DNA from 4 places in the Paenibacillus sp. SEL1 genome. Region 1 is predicted to be linked to each of the others. Evidence: a T-box and tRNA genes for the amino acid it is inferred to sense, from the RefSeq annotation. Region 1 holds a T-box; the other regions hold tRNA genes.

Region 1 (2,175 bases):
CCACGGTACGTGTGTCCGAGACAGTCACGACCATGCAATTAACCTGTTGCGGGGATTCCTGTCGATGCTCCTCTACGGAAGACATATTCATTAAAATGTTCACTCCTTGATCGATGGTTAGACATACACTTTTTACAATAGAGCAATGACTGAGTGTATGCAAGTCAGAAACAGGGGCTAAAAATCCATGTGATTAATATCCTTGCACTTACATACTGGAATATAGTACACTTCCTTACATAAGTCGGGATTGTTTTGTTTTTATTTTATTGTAAGCGCGCACATCAAATGATTAAACTCAAGGATCAGCGGGTAATAGTGCAGCAGGGTCAACAACTGGGAGGTAATGTAATATGAATCATTCATACCAACAATGCGTGGATGCTTGCCTGGAATGTATGAACGCTTGCAATGTATGTTACGTAGCGAGTTTGAAGGAATATGATTTAGCTATGCTGCGTGAATGTATTCGAGTGAGTAGGGAATGTGCAGAAATATGCGGATTTGCTGCTCAAATGCTGCAGCGCGGAACGGATTTTGCCGAGCAAATCTGTGAGCTGTGCGCCAAGGCCTGTGAGGTATGTGCTGCTGAATGCAGCAAGCATTCCCATGATCATTGCAAACATTGTGCAGAAGCCTGCCGTCGTTGCGTTCGGGCATGCCGCCAATTGGTGGCAGTGTAATTACATATATGGAACTAGTGCCTGAAGAGGAAATAAAAGGTTGCAAGGTTGCTTTCTACTGAATAGGTTTGTATAATGATTGGAATTAACGTCATGGAACGGGAGAGTAGCAGCGGAGCCGTATCATTACAGCGAGCCGGAAGAGGTGGAAGCCGGTATGAGGTCCGATGTGAAGCGCACCCGGGAGACGGTTGATCCAACGAGCAGAATTTCTAGTAGATCAGCCCGGCAGACACCGTTATTAGTCATTGGAGTGAAATCGCGATTTGTGTAAGTTAGCTTTAGCTGCACAACCGATTTACGAAGAGTGGTACCGCGGGGATATTGAAGTTCTCGTCTCTTGAATTATTTCAAGAGGCGGGAGCTTTTTTTGTTAGATTCTATAAAAAGAAGGAGAGAGATCATGTTAGTGAGGATTGCTACTCAAGCGATATTGGCCCATACGGGCTTGGAGGAAAAAGAAATTTTATCTTTATTCGAGGTGCCTCCGCAGCCTGAATGGGGAGATGTAGCGTTTCCCTGTTTTGTGCTGGCTAAAAAGTTTCGAAAGTCTCCGCAGCACATTGCAATGGAATTAGCGGAGCTAGTGAGCCATGAAGAAGGTTTGACTGCTTCAGCATCGGGTGCCTACGTAAATATAACATTGGATCGATCGGTTCATATTCCGCTTATGCTTGCTGAATTGAGTAAAGCTGATTTCCTCAGGCCCAATATCGGACACGGACAGCGGGTGGTCATTGATATGTCTTCGCCCAATATTGCCAAACCGTTTGGTATTGGTCATCTTCGCTCTACTGTTATTGGTGCTGCCTTGTATCGTATTCTTGGTGAAACCGGATATGTTCCAATTAGTGTGAATCATCTTGGAGATTGGGGAACACAGTTTGGCAAGCAAATTGCGGCCTATAAAAGATGGGGAAATGAGGAGCAGCTACAACATGATCCGATTGGTGAATCGCTGAAGCTATATGTTCGTTTTCATCAGGAGGCCGAGCATGATCCAACTTTGGAAGATGAAGGCCGCGAGTGGTTCCGACGTTTGGAGCATGGGGATGCTGAGGCTCAACAACTATGGGAGTTTTTTGTTGAAGTCAGTCTGGGTGAATTTGATCGTATGTACCAGCGCCTGAACATTACATTTGACCATGTGCTGGGAGAAAGTTTTTACAATGATAAGATGCAGGCAGTTGTTGCTCAATTAAGAGCAAAGGGATTGCTGGAGGAAAGTGATGGCGCGCTCGTAGTTCGTCTGTAAGACGAGGAACTGCCGCCATGTCTTATTCTAAAAAAGGATGGGACTACCATTTATCCGACACGTGATCTGGCAACAGCGATTTATCGTCATGAAGTGATGAAGGCTGATCGGCTTCTGTACGTCGTTGGTGGGGAACAGAAGCTGCATTTCCAGCAGGTGTTTGCGGTGCTGAAACATGCAGGAGAGGCATGGGCGGAGCAGTGTGAGCATGTGCCGTTTGGATTAATGCGGTTTGCG
Region 2 (2,175 bases), 1.2 Mb from region 1:
TAGATGGGGCTATAGCTCAGCTGGGAGAGCGCCTGCCTTGCACGCAGGAGGTCAGGGGTTCGATCCCCCTTGGCTCCACCAATATTCCCTGATAGCTCAGTTGGTAGAGCACTCGACTGTTAATCGAGTTGTCACAGGTTCGAGTCCTGTTCGGGGAGCCATATGGAGAGGTGTCCGAGTTGGCCGAAGGAGCACGATTGGAAATCGTGTAGGCGCCAAAAGCGTCTCGAGGGTTCGAATCCCTCTCTCTCCGCCATAATTATTTTATTGTATGGCCCGTTGGTCAAGGGGTTAAGACACCTCCCTTTCACGGAGGTAACAGGGGTTCGAATCCCCTACGGGTCATAGTAATTCGGAGGCTTAGCTCAGCTGGGAGAGCATCTGCCTTACAAGCAGAGGGTCGGGGGTTCGAGCCCCTCAGCCTCCACCATTTGAAAAGTAAATATTTATTACTGTCGCGGGGTGGAGCAGTTCGGTAGCTCGTCGGGCTCATAACCCGAAGGTCGCAGGTTCAAATCCTGCCTCCGCAATTACTTTCAACTAAGAGAGTTGCCTCTGGAACCGTGGTGTAGAGGCCCAACATGCCTGCCTGTCACGCAGGAGATCGCGGGTTCGAATCCCGTCGGTTCCGCCATTTAACTTAATATGCCGGTGTAGCTCAACTGGTAGAGCAACTGACTTGTAATCAGTAGGTTGGGGGTTCAAGTCCTCTCGCCGGCACCATTTTGGAGGATTAGCGAAGTGGCCAAACGCATCAGACTGTAAATCTGCTCCCTTACGGGTTCGGTGGTTCGAATCCATCATCCTCCACCAGTTTTACGAGCCATTAGCTCAGTTGGTAGAGCACCTGACTTTTAATCAGGGTGTCGAAGGTTCGAGTCCTTCATGGCTCACCATTGTATTACATGCGCGTGTGGCGGAATTGGCAGACGCACTAGACTTAGGATCTAGCGTCTTTGACGTGGGGGTTCAAGTCCCTCCACGCGCATCTTGTTTTTGCGGACGTGGCTCAGCGGTAGAGCATCGCCTTGCCAAGGCGAGGGTCGCGGGTTCGATTCCCGTCGTCCGCTCCATTTATTAGTCCCCTTAGCTCAGCTGGATAGAGCGTTTGACTACGAATCAAAAGGTCGGGAGTTCGAATCTCTCAGGGGACGCCATTAACTTCATAAGCCGGTGTGGCGGAATTGGCAGACGCGCGCGACTCAAAATCGTGAGGGAAACCGTGGAGGTTCGAGTCCTCTCACCGGCATCTATTTCGGGATGTAGCTCAATGGTAAAACTCAGCCTTCCAAGCTGGTAGCGTGGGTCCGATTCCCATTACCCGCTTTATATAAATGAAAAAGGAGAGATGGCTTATTTTTATGCCATCTCTCCTTTTTTACTTTTAAACAATTCCTATCGACATGACAACCAGTAGAAACCTCAAGGCAATCTCCTCCGTTCCTTTGCGTTATTAACATACACAGGCAACTTCCAGAATTTTTATTTTCTGATCTTCTTCATATACTTAAGTTTCAGCTCGTAGTTCAGTTCTTGAAGGCAATATCAGCATGCAGACAGAAATTGCCCCCGCAACCTAACTCTGGTATCGGCGAGAGAAGCAACCGCTCCAGATCCAGAGTTTCAATCTGCTTAACTATCGGTTAATGGGCTTTGAGCGAAGCGCTGACCGGAGTCTTCTTCGTCTGAGAAGCAACTGGACATGGTGACCATGGATATCACGATGCCAGATATGACAGGTGCACACGAAGCTTTCTATGGATAGGGCGTACAACTAACGAGGAACGATAGTTAAATAACACACAATGTTGAGCAGGCGCTTCAAGTCTGCTCTTTTTATTAAACTAAAGGGCAGGATAGTTATAAATATGTTAAAATAAGGGCGAATAAAATCAGAGGTGAGCTAATGTTCAATCCGAAGATCTTCTTCTATTAGTTGTGTCTAAGGTCATGGCTTCAAATGCCAAAATCTAACCCGGCACAACGGGGATGAAGATGTTTACACGGGAAGAGATTCAATTCTGGGAAGATGAGAAACAGCGTAGTCTGGAGATCAATAATAAGCCCAAAGATCCAAGAAAAGAGAAGCTTAAGGATTTCCGTAAAGGAATCAAGAGTGTTCATTACAACAAAGAATGTAAAATAGCAAGAAAAGATGATTATCGTCTGTATAGA
Region 3 (2,175 bases), 1.9 Mb from region 1:
TTTATGGACGAGGAAGGTAAACCCTATCAGTACTTAGCGATCCGCAATGAGGTCACTAAACTGAAGAAAGTAGAAGCAGAACTCCAGTCTATGATGACGCAAGTCATGCAAATACAGGAAGAAGAACGTAAACGCTTTTCAAGAGAGCTGCATGATGGGATAGGGCAAAGCTTGTTTTCACTTATTATCCAATTGGATAGCCAACTTGCCGAACAACCTAGTGCTACTCTGGAGAATCTTCGTTCGCAGGTGACCGACATCATCAAAGATGTTCGTGGTCTAGCGTGGGAACTTCGTCCCTCAGTTCTGGATGATCTGGGTGTCGTCCCAGCCATAAGAACCTATATTGAAAACTTCTGTTCTCATTACGGGATTGAGGTGCATTTTCAATGCACTTTACGTAAACGGGTTGATATTCGCAAGGAAATTGCAATTTATCGGATTGTACAAGAAGCATTAACGAATGTAGCCAAATACGCAGATGTAGCAGAGGCATATGTCGACGTCGAGGATCAAAATGAAATGATACAAGTGACCATTCGGGATGAGGGCATTGGATTCTCTGGAAAGTCCCAAGGAGAGGGAGTTGGATTGTTCAGTATGGAAGAACGAGCTAGAGGGGTAGGGGGATTTATGAGCATAACCTCTGCTCCAGACAAGGGAACCTCCATCCAGCTGACCATTCCCGTGTAAAAACTGTCCACTAGATCGGTTATCGGTGTATGCCAGTTGTATGATTAGAACGATATACACCGATACCGAAGATTATGGATAATCAACACATTGTGGATTACATGAGGATAAATACAAAAAAAGAGAGAGCTCTGTCCCCAGACAGGCTCTCTTTATTTATAAGGTGTCACCACTGAGGCAACAAGAATCCGCTATAGCAAAAAGCGGGTGATGGGAATCGAACCCACGCTACCAGCTTGGAAGGCTGGAGTTCTACCATTGAACTACACCCGCAAATCAGTATCGGGATGACACGATTTGAACATGCGACCCCCTGGTCCCAAACCAGGTGCTCTACCAAGCTGAGCTACATCCCGACATTATACATTTTTTAAGAAATGGCGCGCCCTGAGAGATTCGAACTCCCGGCCTTTTGATTCGTAGTCAAACGCTCTATCCAGCTGAGCTAAGGGCGCATATTAAATTCCATAATGAGTAGTCAAGGCGCCACCCAGATTTGAACTGGGGAATGAAGCTTTTGCAGAGCTTTGCCTTACCACTTGGCTATGGCGCCGTATGGATAATGGAGCGGACGACGGGAATCGAACCCGCGACCCTCGCCTTGGCAAGGCGATGCTCTACCGCTGAGCCACGTCCGCAAAATATGGTGCGGTCGAGAGGACTCGAACCTCCACGGGGGGTTAGCCCACACGGACCTGAACCGTGCGCGTCTGCCAATTCCGCCACGACCGCAAAATAATTATAAATGGTGAGCCATGAAGGACTCGAACCTTCGACACCCTGATTAAAAGTCAGGTGCTCTACCAACTGAGCTAATGGCTCTTAATGGCTGGGGATATAGGATTTGAACCTATGCATGACGGAGTCAAAGTCCGTTGCCTTACCGCTTGGCTAATCCCCAATAGATTAAGAATAAAGGGCGGCCGATGGGGCTTGAACCCACGAATGCCGGAGTCACAGTCCGGTGCGTTAACCACTTCGCCACGACCGCCATATGATTATGAAAAGACTGGTGGAGGATGATGGATTCGAACCACCGAACCCGTAAGGGAGCAGATTTACAGTCTGATGCGTTTGGCCACTTCGCTAATCCTCCAAAATGGTGCCGGCGAGAGGACTTGAACCCCCAACCTACTGATTACAAGTCAGTTGCTCTACCAGTTGAGCTACACCGGCACATTACTCATTTCCCACTTGAAAGGTGGCTCGGGACGGAATCGAACCGCCGACACGAGGATTTTCAGTCCTCTGCTCTACCGACTGAGCTACCGAGCCATATTTTTTTATTACTACATCATATAATCCGCACTTTATATGCCAATTATATATGAAGTTAAAATGGCGGAACTGACGGGATTCGAACCCGCGATCTCCTGCGTGACAGGCAGGCATGTTAGGCCTCTACACCACAGTTCCAGAGGCATTTCCAACAGGAAATTAATTGCGGGGGTAGGATTTGAACCTACGACCTTCGGGTTATGA
Region 4 (2,175 bases), 2.7 Mb from region 1:
ATATCCGTATCCAGTCCGCTGACCATTTGTTTGAAATCCTCATACAACTCCGGTTGATACCCGGCACGTAACGATTTACTTGTCTCACGTATTTTCTCCACGATATCCAAAAGTTCGTTGCCACCCTGATGAACCAAAACCTCACCAAGAATATTCCCTAGAAAACGAACGTCCCGCCGCAGCAGATTGTTGGATTGGTTTTTGTTAGCGGTTAACGTAAGCTCAGTCATGCTTTTCCCCCCATCTGATCTGTTCCACACCATATACAGTTGTAGCAAAGGTACGTATACACACGAAATTTGACACTTTCTTAACATCATACAATAAAAACGCATGAAAAGCTGCAAAATTTACAGTAAAAAATCATGTTTTTGAAATACTTCTTTTAAGAAAATATTGGATTTTTATGCAAAAAGATGAAATTTATAATAGAAATGAATGTATACACTAGTGATGCGTGAAACATTATGCACAGTCTCTTATAAAGAGTGTGGTTTTAAAGGTGCAAATTCATGCAACATGATGTGTATATGTTTATTAATTGTTAACAAAGTCAACCCCATTATCCTTCTATCCACAAAGATATACACAAATTAGCCATATCCTCAGTGTTTCTAGGGCATTTCCTCTTTAAGACTTCGCTTTTTACCCACATAAATAAATGGGAATGTGCACAACGCAAGAGCAGATGCAGAGTTATCACCATGAATTCGTACCATAATAGCTATAGGATTCCTATATTCAAAGGATTTGATCACGAAATTAGCCTTACTGCAGGAGAAAAGGGGTACGCTTGAGGGGAAATTCGGGATCTAGACGCCATAGTAACAAGAGCCTATGTACAATATGCACAAGTCATCCCCAACTGTGCATGACAGGAGACATAACTGCATTAACTTATATACATAGAAGTAAATGTAATGTGGACAAAATAAAAAGAAGCCTTTCGGCTTCTAGGTAATCGGTAAGCGGGTGATGGGAATCGAACCCACGCTATCAGCTTGGAAGGCTGAAGTTCTACCATTGAACTACACCCGCAAATTAGTATCGGGATGACACGATTTGAACATGCGACCCCCTGGTCCCAAACCAGGTGCTCTACCAAGCTGAGCTACATCCCGATATTATACTTTTTTAAATATGGCGCGCCCTGAGAGATTCGAACTCCCGGCCTTTTGATTCGTAGTCAAACGCTCTATCCAGCTGAGCTAAGGGCGCAAATATGGAGCGGACGACGGGAATCGAACCCGCGACCCTCGCCTTGGCAAGGCGATGCTCTACCGCTGAGCCACGTCCGCAAAAACAAGATGCGCGTGGAGGGACTTGAACCCCCACGTCAAAGACGCTAGATCCTAAGTCTAGTGCGTCTGCCAATTCCGCCACACGCGCATGTAATACAATGGTGAGCCATGAAGGACTCGAACCTTCGACACCCTGATTAAAAGTCAGGTGCTCTACCAACTGAGCTAATGGCTCTTAATGGCTGGGGATATAGGATTTGAACCTATGCATGACGGAGTCAAAGTCCGTTGCCTTACCGCTTGGCTAATCCCCAATATGCATATGATTCACAATTCCCCAAGATTTCATCCAGGTAAGAGGATGAAAAATGGTGGAGGCTGAGGGGCTCGAACCCCCGACCCTCTGCTTGTAAGGCAGATGCTCTCCCAGCTGAGCTAAGCCTCCATACTATCCTATGACCCGTAGGGGATTCGAACCCCTGTTACCTCCGTGAAAGGGAGGTGTCTTAACCCCTTGACCAACGGGCCATCCTATAACAAGCTCTCAACCGGGTTCGAACCGGTGACCTCATCCTTACCATGGATGCACTCTACCTGCTGAGCTATGAGAGCAAATGGCTCCCCGAACAGGACTCGAACCTGTGACAACTCGATTAACAGTCGAGTGCTCTACCAACTGAGCTATCAGGGAATATTAATCATAAAGCTCTGCTTGGCGACGTCCTACTCTCCCAGGACCCTGCGGTCCAAGTACCATCGGCGCTGGAGGGCTTAACGGTCGTGTTCGGGATGGGTACGTGTGGAACCCCTCCGCTATCGCCACCAAACATGAATTTACATCGTAAATTCTACATTCAAGGTTACACCCTGAAAACTGGATCCGAAACTCATTTGCGTTTTATGCTTAGGATAAGCCCTCGACCGATTAGTATTG

Evidence for each region. A T-box is a leader RNA that pairs with one kind of tRNA and senses whether it is charged. The one in region 1 lies ahead of argS (arginine--tRNA ligase), so its partner is inferred to be a tRNA-Arg.
Region 2: it has a tRNA-Arg gene. The T-box ahead of argS (arginine--tRNA ligase) is inferred to sense a tRNA for this amino acid. The anticodon was not compared.
Region 3: it has a tRNA-Arg gene. The T-box ahead of argS (arginine--tRNA ligase) is inferred to sense a tRNA for this amino acid. The anticodon was not compared.
Region 4: it has a tRNA-Arg gene. The T-box ahead of argS (arginine--tRNA ligase) is inferred to sense a tRNA for this amino acid. The anticodon was not compared.

Annotation. Positions count from the first base shown of each region.
Region 1 is NZ_CM137723.1:4,345,121-4,347,295, forward strand. It holds gene ACYCSE_RS20365 (MogA/MoaB family molybdenum cofactor biosynthesis protein) at 1-91, opposite strand, end outside; gene ACYCSE_RS20370 (four-helix bundle copper-binding protein) at 354-683, shown strand; T-box leader at 769-1,027, shown strand; partial or broken gene argS (arginine--tRNA ligase) at 1,087-2,175, shown strand, end outside.
Region 2 is NZ_CM137723.1:3,128,567-3,130,741, forward strand. It holds tRNA gene ACYCSE_RS14180 (tRNA-Ala) at 6-81, shown strand; tRNA gene ACYCSE_RS14185 (tRNA-Asn) at 86-161, shown strand; tRNA gene ACYCSE_RS14190 (tRNA-Ser) at 165-256, shown strand; tRNA gene ACYCSE_RS14195 (tRNA-Glu) at 274-345, shown strand; tRNA gene ACYCSE_RS14200 (tRNA-Val) at 355-430, shown strand; tRNA gene ACYCSE_RS14205 (tRNA-Met) at 457-530, shown strand; tRNA gene ACYCSE_RS14210 (tRNA-Asp) at 558-634, shown strand; tRNA gene ACYCSE_RS14215 (tRNA-Thr) at 648-723, shown strand; tRNA gene ACYCSE_RS14220 (tRNA-Tyr) at 728-813, shown strand; tRNA gene ACYCSE_RS14225 (tRNA-Lys) at 821-896, shown strand; tRNA gene ACYCSE_RS14230 (tRNA-Leu) at 908-988, shown strand; tRNA gene ACYCSE_RS14235 (tRNA-Gly) at 999-1,073, shown strand; tRNA gene ACYCSE_RS14240 (tRNA-Arg) at 1,081-1,157, shown strand; tRNA gene ACYCSE_RS14245 (tRNA-Leu) at 1,170-1,249, shown strand; gene ACYCSE_RS14250 (hypothetical protein) at 1,996-2,175, shown strand, end outside.
Region 3 is NZ_CM137723.1:2,411,525-2,413,699, reverse strand. It holds gene ACYCSE_RS11080 (PAS domain-containing sensor histidine kinase) at 1-693, shown strand, start outside; tRNA gene ACYCSE_RS11075 (tRNA-Gly) at 896-966, opposite strand; tRNA gene ACYCSE_RS11070 (tRNA-Pro) at 976-1,049, opposite strand; tRNA gene ACYCSE_RS11065 (tRNA-Arg) at 1,072-1,148, opposite strand; tRNA gene ACYCSE_RS11060 (tRNA-Cys) at 1,175-1,246, opposite strand; tRNA gene ACYCSE_RS11055 (tRNA-Gly) at 1,257-1,331, opposite strand; tRNA gene ACYCSE_RS11050 (tRNA-Leu) at 1,338-1,425, opposite strand; tRNA gene ACYCSE_RS11045 (tRNA-Lys) at 1,440-1,515, opposite strand; tRNA gene ACYCSE_RS11040 (tRNA-Gln) at 1,520-1,594, opposite strand; tRNA gene ACYCSE_RS11035 (tRNA-His) at 1,612-1,684, opposite strand; tRNA gene ACYCSE_RS11030 (tRNA-Tyr) at 1,704-1,789, opposite strand; tRNA gene ACYCSE_RS11025 (tRNA-Thr) at 1,794-1,869, opposite strand; tRNA gene ACYCSE_RS11020 (tRNA-Phe) at 1,896-1,968, opposite strand; tRNA gene ACYCSE_RS11015 (tRNA-Asp) at 2,033-2,109, opposite strand; tRNA gene ACYCSE_RS11010 (tRNA-Met) at 2,135-2,175, opposite strand, start outside.
Region 4 is NZ_CM137723.1:1,269,501-1,271,675, forward strand. It holds gene ppc (phosphoenolpyruvate carboxylase) at 1-230, opposite strand, end outside; tRNA gene ACYCSE_RS05795 (tRNA-Gly) at 968-1,038, opposite strand; tRNA gene ACYCSE_RS05800 (tRNA-Pro) at 1,048-1,121, opposite strand; tRNA gene ACYCSE_RS05805 (tRNA-Arg) at 1,142-1,218, opposite strand; tRNA gene ACYCSE_RS05810 (tRNA-Gly) at 1,224-1,298, opposite strand; tRNA gene ACYCSE_RS05815 (tRNA-Leu) at 1,309-1,389, opposite strand; tRNA gene ACYCSE_RS05820 (tRNA-Lys) at 1,401-1,476, opposite strand; tRNA gene ACYCSE_RS05825 (tRNA-Gln) at 1,481-1,555, opposite strand; tRNA gene ACYCSE_RS05830 (tRNA-Val) at 1,611-1,686, opposite strand; tRNA gene ACYCSE_RS05835 (tRNA-Glu) at 1,698-1,769, opposite strand; tRNA gene ACYCSE_RS05840 (tRNA-Thr) at 1,781-1,853, opposite strand; tRNA gene ACYCSE_RS05845 (tRNA-Asn) at 1,857-1,932, opposite strand; rRNA gene rrf (5S ribosomal RNA) at 1,952-2,068, opposite strand; rRNA gene ACYCSE_RS05855 (23S ribosomal RNA) at 2,147-2,175, opposite strand, start outside.